DNA from 2 places in the Dechloromonas aquae genome. Region 2 is predicted to be linked to the other one. Evidence: predicted binding sites of a transcription regulator. Region 2 holds the regulator's gene; the other holds the start of a gene.

Region 1 (9,008 bases), 920 kb from region 2:
AGAAGCCGCCGACGCCGCCGGCCATGCCCACCAGGCCAGTCATCACGCCGATTTCCTTCTTGAAGCGCTGCGGCACCAGCTGGAAGACCGCGCCGTTACCCATGCCCAGCGCCAGCATCGCGCCGACGAAGACGACCAGCGCCATCCAGGCTTCCGGCAGGCCGAAGGAAACGATAGCGAGGAAAACTGCGGCGAAGATGTACATCACGGTCAGCGACTTGACGCCGCCGATACGGTCGGCGACGTTGCCGCCGATCGGGCGCACCAGCGAACCGGCGAAGACGCAGCCGGCGGTGAAGAAGCCAGCCATCTTGGGATCGAGCCCGTACTGGGTGTTGAAGTAGATCACCAGCGACGAGGCCAGGCCGACGAAGCCGCCAAAAGTCACCGAGTAGAAGAACATGAACCACCAGGCATCCTTGTCCTTGAGGACCTTGAGGTACTCGGCCAAGGTCTTGGGCGGCGGCGCATCCGGCGCATCCTTGGCCATGAACAGGAAGGCGACGAAGACCAGCACCAGCGGAATCAGTGCCAGGCCAAAAACACTGTTCCAGCCGTAGGCCATGGCCAGGCCCGGTGCGAACAGCGCGGCGAAAGCGGTACCGGAGTTGCCGGCACCGGCAATCCCCATCGCCGTCCCCTGGTGTTCCGCCGGATACCAGCGCGAGGCCAGCGGCAAGGCGGCGGCGAACGACGAGCCGGCGACGCCGAGGAAGATCCCGAGCACCAGCACTTCCTTGAACGAATGCACCCCGACCAGCCAGGCGTAGGCCAGGGCGGCAATCACCACCACCTGGCCGATGATCGCCGCCTTCTTCGGCGACAGGCGATCGACCAGCACGCCCATCACCATCCGCAGCAGCGCCCCGGCGAGGACCGGCGTCGCCACCATCAAGCCCTTTTCGGCATGCGACAGGCCAAGATCCTTGGCGATCCCGATCGCCAGCGGCCCGAGCAGGACCCAGACCATGAAGGCCAGGTCGAAGTAGAGGAAAGCCGCCAGGAGCGTGGGCGTGTGGCCGGCTTGCAGAAAGGATTTCTTGTTCATGATCGACTCCAACGTTGCGCGCCCGGATGGGCAAAATCGGTTTCAGCGCATGACGTCGTTGTCATCGGCCCGCCGGCGTTGGCAGGTGATTCGCTTGTTTGCAGGCTTATCAGCAAAGCCCATGCCAAGCATGAAATCGCCGTTTCATGGCGTTTTCACGGCCATTCCCGCAGGGTTTGCCCGCCCCCGGCACCAGGACAGTGCCACCCTGCTTCAGCACAGTGCATCGGCCGCAACCGGTTCGAGCACCAGCGGCGTCGCCTGGCCGTGGCGGATCTGGTATTCGACCAGACGCACCGCACGCAGCAGATCGGGCCGGGTTTGCTGCTGCAGATAATCGTCGGCGATGTTGAAGGTCTTGCGCAAACGCTCACGCATCCCCGGTTGGTCAAAACCTGCCCGCGAAATGCCGAGCACCAGTTGCGAGATCGCTTCGTACAGGCGGATCGCGCGCCGGTCGTGGTGCATGTAGGCCAGCGCCGTCGCGACGTTGAAGACGCCGACCACCGAGGTCAGGTGCCACGGATTGATCGTTTCGCCGGTCAGCAGCAGTTCGAGATGGATGCGCGGCGGCAGCAGCATGTCGACGTATTCGGCAGCGCTCAGGCGTTGGCCGGCGAACGGGTGCAGGCGGCGGGAGCTAGGTAAGGGCTGGGTCATTGCAGACCTCCAAAAAAATGCGGGACGACCGCCCTGACGGCCGCCCCGCTAAGGAGAGATTGATTCGGTAGAGGATTACAACGCGAGAAACACCTGGCCGGCTTCGACCTTGACCGCGAAACGGTCGCAGCCGCCGACATCCGGCGCCACCGCCCGGCCGTCTTCCAGGCCGATGTTCCAGCCGTGCAGCGGACAGGTCACCCGGTGGCCATGAACCAGCCCTTGCGAGAGCGGCCCGCCCTTGTGCGGGCATCGGTCGTGCAGGGCGAAAACCGCGTCGTCGGCGGTGCGGAAGATGGCGATATCGCCCCCCTTTTCCGGGCGGACGATCCGCGATCCCTGGCGCGGAATGTCTTCCAGCGGGCAGATCAGTTTCCAGTTCATGTTGGGCTCCTTGCTTTTGGCCGATTTCAGGCGTCGACCGTAACCGGGACGATGGGGATGAATTGTTTGACCGGTTTGGCCTCACGGCTGGCCTGCCACGGGTCGCGGGCATCCTTGAGCGCGTCGAGCAGGCGCTGGTGCAATGCTCTGCGGCTTTCGTCATCCTCGACGATGCGGCTCTTGACGGCATCGAGACCGACCCGTTCCAGCCAGTGACAGGTGCGCTCCAGATACCAAGCTTCTTCGCGGTAGAGTTGGAGGAAGGCACCCGAGTATTCAAGCACTTCTTCGTCGGTTTTGACCTTGCAGAGAAACTGTGCGACCTCGGTCTTGATCCCGCCATTGCCGCCAACGTACAGCTCGTAACCGGAATCGACCCCGATCACGCCGACGTCCTTGATCCCGGCTTCGGCGCAGTTGCGCGGACAACCGGAAACGGCAAGCTTGACCTTATGCGGCGCATACATGTCGAACAGCATCTTTTCCAGCTTGACGCCCATCGCCATCGATTTCTGCGTGCCAAAGCGGCAGTGCTCGGCACCGACGCAGGTTTTCACGGTACGGATCGACTTGCCGTAGGCGTGGCCGGAAACCATCCCGGCAGCGTTGAGATCGGCCCAGATCGCCGGCAAATCTTCCTTCTTGACGCCAAGCAGATCGATCCGCTGGCCGCCAGTGACCTTGACCGTCGGCACCTGGTATTTCTCGGCGGCGTCGGCAATGGCGCGCAGCTCGGCCGGCGTGGTCAGGCCACCCCACATCCGTGGCACCACCGAATAGGTGCCGTCCTTCTGGATGTTGGCATGGGCGCGTTCGTTGATCAGGCGCGATTGCGGGTCGTCCTGCGCCAAGTGCGGCCAGGTCGAGATGAGGTAGTAATTGAGCGCCGGACGGCATTTGTCGCAGCCATCCACGGTCGACCAGCCGAGCGCGGCAAAAACCGCCTCCTTGCTAGTCAGCTGCTGTTCGCGGATGGCATCGCGCACAGCCAGGTGCGAATGCTCGGAACAGCCGCAGATCGGCTTTTTGTCCGACGCTGCCGGGGTATAAGCGCCACCGATGGTCGCCGACAGAATCTGTTCGACCAGACCGGCGCAGGAACCACAAGACGAGGCTGCCTTGGTGTGTTTTTTCACCTCATCGAGGGTAAACAGCCCTTTTTCCTTGATCGCCTTGACGATGCAGCCTTTGGTCACCCCGTTGCAGCCGCAGACCTCGGCTGTATCGGCCATATCCGAGGCTTTGCTGTTACCGGCATGGCCAACATCGCCAACCAGCGACTGGCCGAAAATCAGCGCATCGCGGATGTCATGAATATCGCGACCATCCTTCAACAACTGGAAGTACCACGGGCCGTCGGCGGTATCGCCGTACATCACGCCGCCGACCAGCTTGTTTTCCTTGATCACCAGCTTTTTATATACGCCGCCGTGCGGATCGTTGAGGACAATTTCCTCGGTCCCGTCACTGCCCATGAAATCGCCAGCCGAGAACAGGTCAATGCCGGTGACCTTGAGCTTGGTCGAGGTCACCGAACCGGTATAGCGGCCGATACCGTAACCCGCCAGATGGTTGGCGGCGACCTTGGCCTGCTCGAACAACGGTGCCACCAGGCCGTACGCAATCCCGCGATGGCTGACGCATTCGCCAACCGCGTAGATTTTCGGATCGTAGGTCTGCATGGTGTCGTTGACCACGATGCCACGGTTGCAATAAATGCCTGACTGCTCGGCCAGTGCATAGTTGGGGCGGATGCCGGCAGCCATGACTACCAGATCGGCCGGAATCTGCATGCCATCCTTGAAGCGAACTGCGGCAACCCGACCGCTTTCACCCCGAATCAGCGCCTCGGTGTGCTTCTGCAGCAGGAATTTGAGCCCCTTGTCCTCAAGTGATTTCTGCAACATTCTGCCAGCCACTTCGTCGAGTTGGCGCTCGAGCAACCATGGGCCAATATGCACGACGGTGACGTCCATGCCCCGCAGCTTGAGGCCATTCGCCGCTTCTAGACCAAGCAGACCGCCGCCGATCACCACGGCATGCGGATACCTGGTCGCCGCAGCAATCATCTCGTCGGTATCCTTGATGTCGCGGTAACCGAGCACGCCAGGCAGGTCGTTACCGGGGATCGGCAGCATGAATGGCGTTGAGCCGGTGGCGATCAACAGTCGGTCGTAAGTCGCCTCGGTGCCGTCGCTGGCGATGACCTTGCGGGCACCCCGGTCAATCCGCTCGATCTGCTTGCCGGCATGCAGCGTGATACCGTTTTCGGCGTACCAGTCGAGCTCGTTGAGGACGATGTCCTTGACCTGCATTTCGCCAGCCAGCACTGGCGAGAGCAGGATGCGATTGTAGTTGGGGTGCGGTTCGGCACCGAAAATCGTGATCTCGTAGCGATCCGGGGCAATCTTGAGCAACTCTTCGATGGTCCGGATACCGGCCATACCGTTGCCGATCAGGACAAGACGGGGTTTCTGCATGATGAACTCCGAGGGGGCAAAGCACAATTCGATTCAGCGCATGACCCCTTTGCCATCCGGCCGCCCCCGTTGGCAGCCCAGTCGCTGTGATGCCTTTCCTTTAGCAAAGCATGTGCCACCCCCTGAAAGCCGCGTCACTCCGTGACTTCGGATCCTCGACGTGGCTCAAAACGCACTGCTTCGGGGCAGAGGCTCACCACGGCAGTGCAAAACCTGCACCGGCAGAAGCTGCAAAATTTACATTTTCGACACGTCGACCGTGGAACTGCGCTCACAATCGGCTCATCCAAACGGGCAAAGCAATGCGCCGCCACCGGGGAGGGCTTCAAGATGCGGGACTATCGACTCACAGCCATCAAAACCTGGTCTCCGCTGCTGATTCTGGTCCTTGGCCTGGCAGCCTCGCTATTTGTCAGCCATTTTGTGCAGCGGCTTGCCGATGAGCAAAGTCATCGCCGCTTCCAGCTGGCTGCAGCCCATCTCGCCGAAAAACTGGTTGAAGACATTCGTCAGGCCACGCTGACAGTCCAAGCTAGCGGCTGGTTCTGGCAATCCGTACCGGGGCTCGGCGACAACGAGTTCACTTACTATGCGCACGAAGCATTGAGCCGCACCCCTGGCCTCAACAGCCTGATCTTCTATCAATGGCACGAGCCCGGACTGGACCATGCCGAACGCGGCCCGCTAATGCCGGTATTTGCCGAACCCGACCTGGATCTGCCCGGCCGTCTCGGCCAGTTGCCGGTTGCCCCATTTGACGAACTAACGCTCGACCGTGCCGTCGGTGCCGGCACGCCATTGGCCACCAGCAGTCTGGCTTCCGGCCGGGCCGACCGCCCCCGCCTGCTGTTCGGAATCGGGCAGCCGGTCTACGCTCTGCCGCTACCAACCCAGAGCGATGACCGCAAACGCCTGATCCGCGGGATTGCGCTCGGGGTGATCGAGATTGACGGGCTGATGCAAAGGGCTGTGCGCGATGCCGAATTGAACGACTTGCAATTGCAGTTGCTCGAACAGGGAGCTGGCTCGCCCGTTCCGTTGCTGACCCGGGGTGGCGACGACAGCGCCCCGGTCCGACATCTGCACAATGTCGATATTTCGCCTCCGGAACGGCACTGGCAATTACGCATCGCGACCGGCCCCTCTTGGCATGAGGGCAGCCGCAGTCTGGGTCATCTGACCTTGTTTGGCGGCATCCTGGCAACGCTGGTAATTGCAGCGCTCAGCCTGCTCTCGTTGCGCAGCCGCAACGAAGCCCGAAAAATTCAGCAGCGCCTGGAGCAAATCACAAATCATGCCCCGATTGGCGTCTTCCAGTTGCACTGCGATCTGGACGGACACCGGCATCCGACCTACTACAGCCGCCAGGTTGCCGAGTTGATGGGAATTCAGCCGGAGGAACTCGCAGCCGACCGGCGCAATCTGTTCCGCTATGCGGCCGCCGCCGACTGGCAAGCCTACGATGCAATCCTCGATGCAGCCGTCGCCGGACGTCAGGCCTGGGCAACTGATCTGCGGCTGTGCATCGCTGGCGAGGAACGCTGGATTCACAGTGTGGCCGAACCGATGCCGCAAGAAGACGGCAGCACCCTGTACAACGGCTATATCGAAGACATCACCCAAGCCCGCCAACAACAGGCGCAGCTACTGGCGCTGAGCCAGGAGCAACGGATCATTCTGGAAAACGTTCCGGTCGGTGTGGCATTCAGCGGTGACGGCCGTTACATCCAGGTAAACCACTGTTTTGCCAACTTGTTCGGTTGCGGCCAGAGGGACCAGCTGATCGGCGCCGAAACCGCGATGATTTTCCAGTCAGAGGCCAGCTACCGGGAGTTCGCCAGTCAGATCGGGCCGGCTCTGGCCAGCCACGGCCACGGCGAACTGGAGTGGCCGCTGCGCGCACATGACGGACGTAGCTTCTGGGGACGCATCGCCGGCCAGACCGTCGATGTTCCGGGCTTCCAGCGGGCAGCGATCTGGATCATTGAAGACATCAGCGAACGCCGGATGATGCTGCAGGAACTCAATGAAGCCAAGGAGAACATTGAGGCGATGATTGCTGCCCCCGGCCTGCTGGTCTGCATCCTCGACCACTCCGGTCGGATTCTCCGGATCAACGATGCGGCAGCCCGAGCCCTGGCCGACACGCCTGAACGCCTGCTGGGCAGCCAGCGCTACTTCTCAGACCCTGACCCGGTCCACGAGCAACGACATGCAGTCTTCCTGCGCACCCTGCACAGCGGCCGCCCCGAATTGTTCGAAGACAGCCAGGGGCAGCGCCACTTCGACCACAGCTACTATCCGGTACGCAACGAGCAAGGAGAGGTCAGCCGGGTAGTTTGCGTCAGCCGCGACATCACCCGCCGGCGCGAGGCCGAAAAGGCAATCGAGCAGGCATCGCGCCGGCTCGAACTGGCGCAGGAAGCCGCAGACCTCGGAGTTTTCCAATATACCCCGGACGACAGCATGCTCCATCTCGACCAGCGGGGAAACATTCTGGTACGAGGCATCCCCGGCGACCTGCATGCGCCGCTCAGCGAATTCATCGCCGGCCTGGAGGGGGTAGAGAGGAGCGCGATCAGCGAACTGTTTACCGAGCTCGACATGCGCAACCGCTGGCAGTTCGACAGCTCGGTGATCTGGCCCTGCGGCCGCCGCCACTGGCTGCGTTTCCATGGCCAGCGACAACAGGATGAGACACGTAGCGGCTGGATCGGCGTGATTCAGGACATCAGCCAACAGCAGGAAACCGAACTGGCCCTACGCGAAGCAAAAGATCTGGCCGAACAGGCAACGCAGATGAAATCGGACTTTCTGGCCAACATGAGTCATGAAATCCGGACTCCGATGAATGCCGTGATCGGTATGACCCATCTCGCGTTGAAAACCGAATTGACCCCGAAGCAGCGGGACTATCTGGCCAAAATCAACGCCTCCAGCCAGCACCTGCTGGGAGTGATCAACGACATCCTCGACTTCTCCAAAATTGAGGCCGGCAAGCTGGAAATCGAGGCAATTCCGTTCGAGGTCGAGAGCGTGCTCGAAAACGTTGCCAACCTGACCCAGGAAAAGGCGATGACCAAAGGCCTCGAACTGATTTTCAACGTTTCGCCGCAGGTTCCGGAGACCTTGATCGGCGACCCACTGCGACTGGGCCAGATTCTGCTCAACTTCGCCAGCAACGCGGTGAAATTTACCGAGCGCGGCTCGATCGAAATTGAAATTTCAATCGCTGATCAGGACGAAGATCAATACCTGCTCCGCTTTACGGTCAGCGACACCGGCATCGGGCTCAACCCAGAGCAGCAGCAGAAACTGTTCCAGAGCTTCCATCAGGCTGATAGCTCAACCACCCGGCGTTACGGCGGTACCGGGCTAGGTTTGGCGATTTCCCGGCGACTGGCCGAGATGATGGGGGGTGAGGTCGGGGTCAGCAGCATCCCTGGCAAAGGCTCGCGCTTCTGGTTTACCGCCCGGCTGAAGGCGGGTGAGAACAAGCCCCACCGCAAGATTCTGGCCAGCGACCTGCAAGACCTGCCGGTACTGTTGATCGACGATAACGAAAGCGCGCTGGCAGCCCTCGCCGCAACCCTCTGCAACATGGGCCTGGCCGTCGATACCTGCAGCGACGGTGCGGTCGGCCTGACCATGGTCAAGGCCGCTGCCGATGCCGGACGTGACTATGCACTGGCGCTGATCGACTGGCAGATGCCCGGCTGGAGCGGCATCGAAACCGCCGAGCGACTGCAGGCCCTGCAATTGGCCAAACTGCCCAAGTTGATCCTGATTACGGCCTTCGGCCGCGAGGAGGCGCTGCATGCAGCGCACCAGGCCGGCTTCCAGGCCAGCCTGATCAAGCCGATCAATAAGTCGGTGCTGTTCGAGACGATTGCCAGCGTCCTCGGTCAAAACGAACTGGAGGAACGCCGCGAAAGCTTCGACCTGTCGGCGCAACCCCAAATCACAGGACGTCTGGCCGGGGCGCGGATACTGCTTGTCGAGGACAACGAGCTGAATCAGGAAGTGGCCCTTGGCTTGCTCGCCGAAAGCGGGGCCGAAGTCGATCTCGCCGAAAACGGGCTGCAGGCGGTTGAGATGAGCGGACTTCAGTCCTACGATCTGGTCCTGATGGACATGCAGATGCCGGTGATGGATGGCATCACTGCCACCCGGAAAATTCGCGAACGCGACGGCAATGCCTTACTGCCGATTGTCGCAATGACCGCCAATGCCTTGCCCAGCGACCGCGAGCGCTGCCTTGATGCCGGCATGGACGAGCATTTGGCCAAGCCGATTGATCCCGGTGAACTCTACCAACTGCTGCTGCGCCGGATTGGCCCGCGCCAAATGGTCGGTACGACCGCGCTACCCCCTCACACGGTGGTCCAGGAACAGCAACTGCCGGAAATTACCGGACTGGACACCCGGGTAGGCCT
Region 2 (9,008 bases):
CTGGCGGTGACCAAGGCGCTGATGGGCCAGGAGGTGCCGCTCAACGACCGCTGCTGCGGTGACTCGGGCTCCTTCGCCTACTCGCGTCCGGATATCGCCACGCAGGTGAAATTCCGCAAGCAGCAGGAAATCGAGAAGGGTGCCGAGAAGCTGCGTGCCGACGGTTTCTCCGGCGAAGTCAAGATTCTGACCTCCTGCCCGGCCTGCTTGCAGGGGCTGAGCCGTTATGACGACGATGCCGGCACCCAGGCCGACTACATCGTGGTCGAAATGGCCAAGCATCTGCTCGGCGACAACTGGATGGCCGATTATGTCGGCAAGGCCAACCAGGGCGGCATCGAGCGCGTGCTGCTGTAATTTTCGCCATTGACTGGCGTCGACCGTGGACAGGCTGCCTTCAGCCTGTCCACGGCCTTTCTGGAGTATGCAATGAGCCCCTCCACCCCGAACCACCCCGAAAACTGCCCGCTCTGTCGTGAAGACGGCGGCACGCTGTTGTGGCGCAACAGCCAACTGCGGGTGATCCGCGTCAACGACCCCGACTACCCCGGCTTCTGCCGCGTGGTCTGGCAGGCGCATGTCCGCGAGATGAGCGATCTGGACCCGACGCAGCAACAACAACTGATGCAGACGGTGTTTGCCGTTGAGCGCGTGGTGCGCGAACTGTTTACGCCAGACAAGATCAACCTTGCCAGCTTCGGCAACATGGTGCCGCATGTGCACTGGCACGTGATTCCCCGCTGGCAGGATGACCGCCACTTCCCCGAGCCGGTGTGGGGCCAGCCGCAGCGTACGCCGAACGCGGTTCGCCCGCAGGTAAGCGATGATGCACTCGCAGCGGCGCTGACAACGGCGCTTGCCGCCGCCAACGGCCCCAACTGAACGCGCAAGCCGCCCGCCGTTCCGGACAAGCAAAAGCCCCGGCAGCCTGTTTGGCCACCGGGGCTTTTTTCAAAAACCGATTACAGCGGGCTTACTTGGCGGCAGCGCCCTGGGCATCATGCACGCATTTCTTCATGAAGCTGCTGCGGGCGGCGCCGGCCAACTTCTTCTCACCGGCTTTCTGATCGCAAGCGGCGAACTCCGGCGTGGCCTTGACGTCGGCCTGGCATTTTTTCAAGAAGCTGGTTTTGGCTGCGCCGGCCAATTTTTTCTCGGCGGCACGAGACTCGCAATCATCGACCGCCAGCGCAGAACCGGCAGCAAAGGCAAGCAGCAACAGGCATACGGATTTTTTCATCAAGGTCTCCCGGAAAAAGATCGCAAATGGATAGACACGCGGGCCGACTATCGGGCTTTCAGGCATCCTCGTCAAGCATCATCCGCTGCTGACGTTCCATGAAATCCTGCATGCTGTCGATCCCGCGCAATTGCAGGATGGTGTTACGCACTGCCGCCTCAAGCAGCACCGCCAGGTTACGGCCGGCCGCCACCGGAATCACCACCTTGCGGATCGGAATGCCCAGTACTTCCTGGGTTTGCGCATCCAGTGGCAAGCGCGGCGCATCACCCTGATTGGCGGTTTTCTGCAAATGGACAATCAGCTTCAGCTTCATCTTGCGGCGCGAAGCGGTCTCGCCGAAGATGGTGCGGATATTCAACAGGCCAAGGCCGCGCACTTCAAGAAAGTCGCGCAACATGCCGGGACAGCGGCCCTCAATGGTAGTCGGCGCAATCCGCCCCATTTCGACCACATCGTCGGCAACTAGGCCGTGGCCGCGGGAAATCAATTCAAGCGCCAACTCGGATTTGCCGACCCCGGAATCGCCGGTAATCAGGACGCCCATGCCGAACACGTCCATGAACACGCCGTGCAGACTGACCGTATCGGCCAGCCGGGCCGACAGGTAGATGCGCAGCAGGTCAATCACCCCGGAGCAATGCTTGGGGGTCAACAGCAGCGGGGTGTTGGTCCGGGTACAACCCTCGGTCAGCATCTCCGGCGGACTCAGGCCATCGGCAACAATCACCGCCGGCGGCTGCGCTGCCAGCAGATCGTTGAGCATCTGCCCGAACCGGCGCTCGCCAATCCGGTAAGCCCAGTCATATTCGGCTTTCCCCATCACCTGCAGGCGTTCGGGGTGAATGATGTTGATGTGCCCGACCACATCGGCGCCGTAGTTATTCGATTCCTTGATCTCGATCCGGCGATCGTTGTCCTCACCCAGCAACCAGGAGAGCATCAGCTTCTCACGGTTATCCTTGTACAACTGAACCAGGCTGATGTGGCGCACGCAGGCCTCAGGCGGTGAAAAGCTGCAGCACGGCAGCGGCGTCTTCGGCGCTGTTCAGTGAATCGCGGAAGCTGCGTTCGGCAAAACGCTGCGCCAGTTCGGAAAGAATCTGCAGATGCGCCTCGGTGGCCTGTTCGGGCACCAGAAGGACAAACAGGAGATTGACCGGACGACCGTCGGGCGAATCAAACGGCACCGGCGTGCCAAGACGAAAAAAGGCTCCAGCCGCCTGCTTGAGGCCCTTGATCCGGCCGTGCGGGATGGCAATGCCCTGGCCGATGCCAGTGGAGCCCAGCTTTTCACGGGCAAACAGGCTGTCGAAAATCTGGGCCCGGGCAATGCCCAGTTGCGCTTCGAAAAGCTGGCCCGCCTGCTCGAAGACCCGCTTTTTGCTGGTGGCCTCAAGGTCGAGGACAACGCGGTCGGCAGACAGGATAGTGTTCAGGGGATTCATAGGAAAAGATAAAGCAAAGGCCGTACTCCCCAAGGAAGCACGGCCGGGCAGTGCTTATTCGGCAGCTTGCAGGGTGGGCTTTTCGCCGCGATGGTGATCCTGCAGCTTCTGCTTGTGCTTCTGGACCTGACGATCCAGCTTGTCAAACAGGGCGTCGATGGCGGCGTACAGGTCGTCGCCGGCTTCTTCGACATGCAGATCCTTACCCGGAACATGCATGGTCACTTCGGCCTTCTGCTTGAGCTTTTCGACGGACAGGACGACGTTCACGCCCGTCACCTTGTCAAAGTGACGAACCACGGGGTCCAGCTTGTTCTCGACGTATTCGCGCAGAGCCGGCGTAACTTCGATGTGGTGACCACTGATCTGCAGATTCATGTTTTCTCCTCTCTCTACAGGGTCTTGCGTAAATTGACCGGCGGGATGTTGAGCGACTCACGGTACTTCGCTACCGTCCGTCGGGCTACAACGATTCCCTGCTGGCCTAGTATTTCGGATATTTGACTATCCGACAAGGGCTTTTTGCCATCCTCGGCCCCAATCAATTGCTTGATCAGTGCCCGGATGGCAGTTGCAGAGCAAGCGCCACCGGTATCGGTGGACACATGACTGCCGAAGAAATATTTGAGTTCGAAGATGCCGCGCGGGGTGGCCATGAACTTCTGGCTGGTGACGCGTGACACGGTCGACTCGTGCAAATCGAGAATATCGGCGATTTCGCGCAGAACCAGCGGGCGCATTGCGACCTCGCCGTGTTCAAAGAACTGCTTCTGGCGCTCGACGATCGCCTGCGACACCCGCAGGATGGTGTCGAAACGCTGCTGCACGTTCTTGATCAGCCAGCGGGCTTCCTGCAACTGGCCCGTCAGGTTGCCATTGCCACGCCGCTGCTGGGCCAGGATTTCGGCATAGAGACGATTGACGCGCAAGCGCGGATAGGCATCGGGGTTGATGTAAGCCGTCCACTTGCCCTTGAGCTTTTTGACGATCACGTCGGGCGTAATGTAGCGCGCATCGTGCGCTGCAAAATGCGCACCGGGTCGTGGATTCAGGCTGACGATCAGCGCGTGCGCAGCCTTCAGGGCGGCATCGTCGGAGGAAGTCAGGCGCTTGAGCTTGGCAAAATCACGGGCGGCCAGCAGTTCCAGATGCTGCTCGACGATCCGCAGTGCCAACTCGCCCTCCCGGCTGACGGGCAAAGCCCGCAACTGCAAAGCCAGGCACTCCTGCGGCGAACGGGCGCCAATCCCGGTCGGGTCAAAATTCTGGATGTGCTTGAGCGCGATTTCGAGTTCTTCGAGCTCGATTTCGTATTCCGGCGGCAGGGTTTCCCACAATTCGACCAGCGGCGTTGATAGATAGCCGTCGTCGTCGAGGGCCTCGATCAGGAAACGGACCAGCGAGCGGTCGCGCTCCGACAACTGGGTCATCCCCAACTGCCAGCCGAGATGATCGCGCAGGCTGGTCGTTGCCGCGTGGATATCCTGGGCGTCGCTGTCGTCGTCCTCGTCACGCCCGGCACCGCTATAGGTACCGGCATCGCTGGCCCAGCGGTCATCGTCGACATCGGCCGGAGTGATCGGGGGCTCGCTATCGCGATCATCGCCCTGCGCAGCCGGTTCGGAAGCAGTCTCAGACTGGCTCGCCTCCTGCTGGTAGGGGCTGTCGAAGGACTGGGCCGAGGCAAAGGACTCCGGCACGTCATCGTCGCGCTCGAGCAGCGGGTTCTCAAGCAGGTAACGCTCAATCTCCTGTTGCATCTCGATGGTCGACAGCTGCAGCAGTTTGATCGACTGTTGCAGTTGCGGCGTCAGCGCCAGATGCTGGGAGAGTTTGAGCTGGAGGGCGGGCTTCATTGTTGCTGCGGGTTTCCGGGCCTGGGTGCGTCAGAGGCGGAAATGCTCGCCGAGATAAACTTTGCGCACGCTTTCATTATCGACGATTTCGTCCGGGCGTCCAGAGGCGAGCACGTGCCCGGCATTGATGATGTAGGCGTGATCGCAGATCCCCAAGGTTTCGCGCACATTATGATCGGTGATCAGCACGCCGATCCCGCGCTCTTTGAGGAAACGGATGATTTTCTGAATCTCCAGCACGGCAATCGGGTCGACACCGGCAAAAGGCTCATCGAGCAGGATGAAGCGCGGATTGGTCGCCAGCGCCCGGGCAATTTCGACTCGCCGCCGCTCGCCACCCGACAGGGCGGCGGCATTGACATGGCGAACATGGCCAATGTGCAGTTCGCCGAGCAGGTTTTCGAGCCGGGCATTGACCTCGCTCTCGGGCAGGTCGAGCAGTTCGAGAATCGCCCGGATGTTGTCCTCGACGTTGAGCTTGCGGAAGACCGAAGCCTCCTGCGGCAGGTAGGACAAACCCTGCTGCGCGCGCCGATGCATCGGCAGATGGGTCAGGCGTTCGTCGTCGATATAGACCTCGCCGCCATCCGAGGCGACAAGGCCAACGATCATGTAGAAACAGGTAGTCTTGCCGGCACCGTTGGGCCCCAGCAGACCGACCACCTCGCCGGCGCCGACATTGAACGACACATCCTCGACCACGGTGCGGGCCTTGTAGCGTTTCTTCAGGTTGTGTGCCGACAGGCGGGCGAGGGTGCTGCTCATGATTCATCATCTCCGCGCAGGACGCAGCGGATCGCCGCTGACGAAAAGCCACGATAGTGCAGAAAGCGCTGTTGCCTGGCCCGTTCTGCGGGGCTATCCGGCAGGTGGGTGAACTTGCGTTGCCAGACCTGGCGACAACGCGCGCCTTCGTCGCCGGCCTCGGGCAGGGCAGCGGCAATTTCATCATCGCCGATGCCTTGCTGGCGCAACTCCTGGCGCAACCTGGCGTTGCCATAGCGCGCGCCACGGGCAGCTACCCGCTCCGCCGCATAGCGCTGGTCGGAGAGCAGTCGTTCGGCTTGCAGCGAGTCGAGCACGGCGTTCAGTTCTTCTTCCGATTCGGCGTGCGCAGCGAGTTTCGCTTTCAGTGCTGCCCGGCTGTATTCGCGCCGGGTCAGCAACTGCAGGGCGCGCACACGCAGATCAGGCATCGGCCGGTGCCGACTTGCTCGGTTTGATCACGGTGACGCTGGCCGCTTCGCGAATCTGCGCCTCGACTTCCTGAGCGATTTCCGGATGGGCGCGCAGGAATTCGCGGGCGTTGTCCTTGCCCTGGCCAATCTTTTCACCCTTGTACGAATACCAGGCACCGGACTTGTCGATCAGCTTGTGGGCGACACCCATTTCGATGATTTCACCCTCGCGGGAAATCCCCTCGCCGTAGAGGATGTCGAAAATGGCTTCGCGGAACGGTGGCGACACCTTGTTCTTGACGATCTTGACCTTGGTTTCGTTGCCAATCACTTCGTCGCCCTTCTTGATCCCGCCGATGCGGCGGATGTCCATCCGTACCGAGGCATAGAACTTGAGTGCGTTGCCGCCGGTGGTGGTTTCCGGCGAACCGAACATGACCCCGATCTTCATCCGGATCTGGTTGATGAAGATGACCAAGGTGTTGGTCTTCTTGATGTTGGCGGTCAGTTTGCGCAGTGCCTGCGACATCAGGCGGGCGTGCAGGCCGACCATCTGGTCGCCCATCTCGCCTTCGATTTCGGCGCGCGGCGTAAGCGCAGCAACCGAGTCAACGATGATGATATCTACCGAACCCGAACGCACCAGCATGTCGGCAATTTCCAGCGCCTGTTCGCCAGTATCAGGCTGCGAAATCAGCAGGTCACCAACATTAACACCGAGCTTTTGCGCATACTGCGGATCCAGCGCGTGTTCGGCGTCGATGAACGCCGCCACGCCACCCAGCTTCTGCATTTCGGCAACCACTTGCAGACACAGCGTGGTTTTGCCCGAGGATTCCGGGCCGTAAATCTCGACCACCCGGCCACGCGGCAAACCACCGACGCCAAGCGCAATATCAAGGCCGAGCGAACCGGTCGACACGACCTGGATACCCTCGTCGATTTCGGCATCGCCCATCTTCATGATGGAGCCCTTGCCAAACTGCTTCTCGATTTGCTGCAGCGCCGCGGCGAGCGCTTTTGCCTTGTTGTCGTCCATGGGAACACCTCGGAAATTTGTCGGAATTATGGCACAGGGGCCGAAGATGGAACAGAAATTGCAGACGGTCGCCGGCTGCCAAGGTACGCCGCCAATCAATTACTGTTGATATTTACAGTATATGCACTGACGAGCTTTTGGCAAGCTGTTTGCTTGCCAGGTTGGCAATCCCGCTGCAGATTCACGGTCGACGCCTGAATTCGCGGGATTTCCCGCGCCTTGGCCTCGTTGACGCCGGTCTGCGCTAGCGGCTGTGGCAGAATCGCGCCCCATGGCTCATATTGCCCCCCCCTATCTGCCGCCCCCGGATACAGGCACTGCTCCGCTCTTTTGCGATCCTGCCGTGCTGGTCGTCGACAAACCTGCCGGCCTGCTCTCGGTGCCCGGGCGCGGCGAGGAACGTCAGGATTGTCTGGTCACCCGCCTGCACCGGCAAGGTTACTCCGATGCACTGACCGCACACCGCCTGGACATGGGCACCTCCGGACTGCTGATACTGGCCCGGGGCGAAGCCGCCCACAGCGAACTGTCGCGGCAGTTTCGCGAACGTCTGGTGGATAAGCGCTACATCGCCGTGGTTGCTGGCCTGCTCGCCGACGATTGCGGCAGTATCGACCTGCCGCTGATCTGCGACTGGCCGAACCGCCCCCGGCAAATGGTTGATTTCACGCTCGGCAAGCCGTCGCTGACACATTTCAGGGTGCTTGCCCGCGACCCGGCCAGCGACAGCACCCGGGTCGAACTGGAGCCGATCACCGGTCGCTCGCACCAGTTGCGGGTGCACCTGGCGGCGCTTGGCCACCCGATTCTCGGCGATGAGCTCTATGCCGGCCCGGCGGCCGAACGCGCCCCCCGACTGCTGTTGCACGCCAGCAAAATCAGCTTTTTTCACCCGTCGACCGCAGAAAAACTCGAATTTTCCTGCGCGCCGCCGTTCTGACCCGGGAGAGCCCGTGCGGAACCCGGCAAACCCCGTATAATCCCCGCGTTTTCAACCCCTTGCCGGCGTTTTCCGCACTGCCATGCTGATCTGGTTCGTCGCCCTTTACCTGCTCGTCTCCATCGGCATCGGCCTCTTTGCCGCAACGCGCGTACATAGCACCAAGGATTTCGCGGTGGCCGGTCGCCACCTGCCGCTGCCGGTCGTCACTGCCACGGTCTTCGCCACCTGGTTCGGCGCCGAAGCAGTGTTCGGCGTATCGGCGACCTTCGTCAAGGAAGGCCTGCGCGGAGTGGTCGCCGACCCCTTCGGCTCCTCGCTGTGCCTGGTTCTCGGCGGCATCTTCTTCGCCACCAAGCTGTACAAGATGAACGTGCTGACGCTGGGCGACTTCTTCCGCCTGCGCTACAACCGCACCGTCGAAGTGCTGACCACGCTCTGCATCGTGGTTTCCTACCTCGGCTGGGTTGCCGCCCAGATCAAGGCCCTTGGCCTGGTCTTCAGCGTCGTCACCGATGGCGCGGTCAGCCCGACCGCCGGCATGCTCCTCGGCGCCGCCATCGTCCTCACCTACACCACCTTCGGCGGCATGCTCTCGGTCGCGATCCTCGATTTCGTGCAGATGGGGATCATCATGGGCGGCATGCTGTTCATCGCCTGGTTCATCTCCGGCCAGACCGGTGGCGCCATGGCGGTGATCGAGCATGCCGACGCCGCCGGCAAGCTCGATTTCTTTCCGCCGCCCGACCCGCTGCAATGGGTCGCCTTCCTCGGTGCTTGGCTGACCATGATGCTCGGTTCGATTCCGCAGCAGGACGTTTTCCAGCGCGTAACCTCGGCACGCACCGCAAAAATCGCGATCTGGGGCTCGGTGCTCGGCGGCGTCACCTACTTCTGCTTCGCCTTTGTGCCGATGTTCATCGCCTACTCGGCCACCCTGATCGACCCCGAGCAGTTCAACGGCCTGCTGCAGACTGACTCGCAGCTGATCCTGCCGCTGCTGGTGCTGCAACAGACGCCGGTATTCGCCCAGGCCATCTTCTTCGGCGCGGTGCTGTCAGCGGTGATGAGTTGTTCGTCAGCAACACTGCTGGCGCCTTCGGTCGCTTTCTCGGAAAACATCGTGCGTGGCTTCGTGCCGCACCTCAGCGACCATCGCTTCCTCTGGGTGATGCGCGGCTCGATCGTCGGTTTCGCCTTGCTGGTACTGGCGTTTGCGCTGTACTCCAACGCCAGCATTTTCAAGATGGTCGAAAATGCCTACAAAATCACCCTGGCCGGTGCCTTCGTTCCGCTGGTAATCGGTG

Evidence for each region. Region 2 encodes sigma-54, which starts transcription at its own class of promoters, with help from an activator protein. Its sites were predicted from a motif close to TGGCACGCTTNCTGCTNA; they were not measured.
Region 1: a site for sigma-54 is predicted at 4,673-4,690, ahead of nirB (nitrite reductase large subunit NirB). Genes of this name have one in related genera too.

Annotation. Positions count from the first base shown of each region.
Region 1 covers NZ_CP144212.1:1,005,709-1,014,716, reverse strand. Annotated here, with positions in the region: gene VX159_RS04625 (nitrate/nitrite transporter) at 1-1,048, opposite strand, end outside; gene VX159_RS04620 (hypothetical protein) at 1,262-1,708, opposite strand; gene nirD (nitrite reductase small subunit NirD) at 1,784-2,092, opposite strand; gene nirB (nitrite reductase large subunit NirB) at 2,119-4,572, opposite strand; gene VX159_RS04605 (response regulator) at 4,903-9,008, shown strand, end outside.
Region 2 covers NZ_CP144212.1:89,147-98,154, reverse strand. Annotated here, with positions in the region: gene VX159_RS00530 (DUF3683 domain-containing protein) at 1-357, shown strand, start outside; gene VX159_RS00525 (HIT family protein) at 430-882, shown strand; gene VX159_RS00520 (PsiF family protein) at 974-1,240, opposite strand; gene hprK (HPr(Ser) kinase/phosphatase) at 1,299-2,234, opposite strand; gene ptsN (PTS IIA-like nitrogen regulatory protein PtsN) at 2,242-2,688, opposite strand; gene hpf (ribosome hibernation-promoting factor, HPF/YfiA family) at 2,743-3,066, opposite strand; gene VX159_RS00500 (RNA polymerase factor sigma-54) at 3,081-4,544, opposite strand; gene lptB (LPS export ABC transporter ATP-binding protein) at 4,575-5,309, opposite strand; gene recX (recombination regulator RecX) at 5,306-5,740, opposite strand; gene recA (recombinase RecA) at 5,733-6,761, opposite strand; gene VX159_RS00480 (RluA family pseudouridine synthase) at 7,033-7,701, shown strand; gene VX159_RS00475 (sodium:solute symporter family protein) at 7,784-9,008, shown strand, end outside.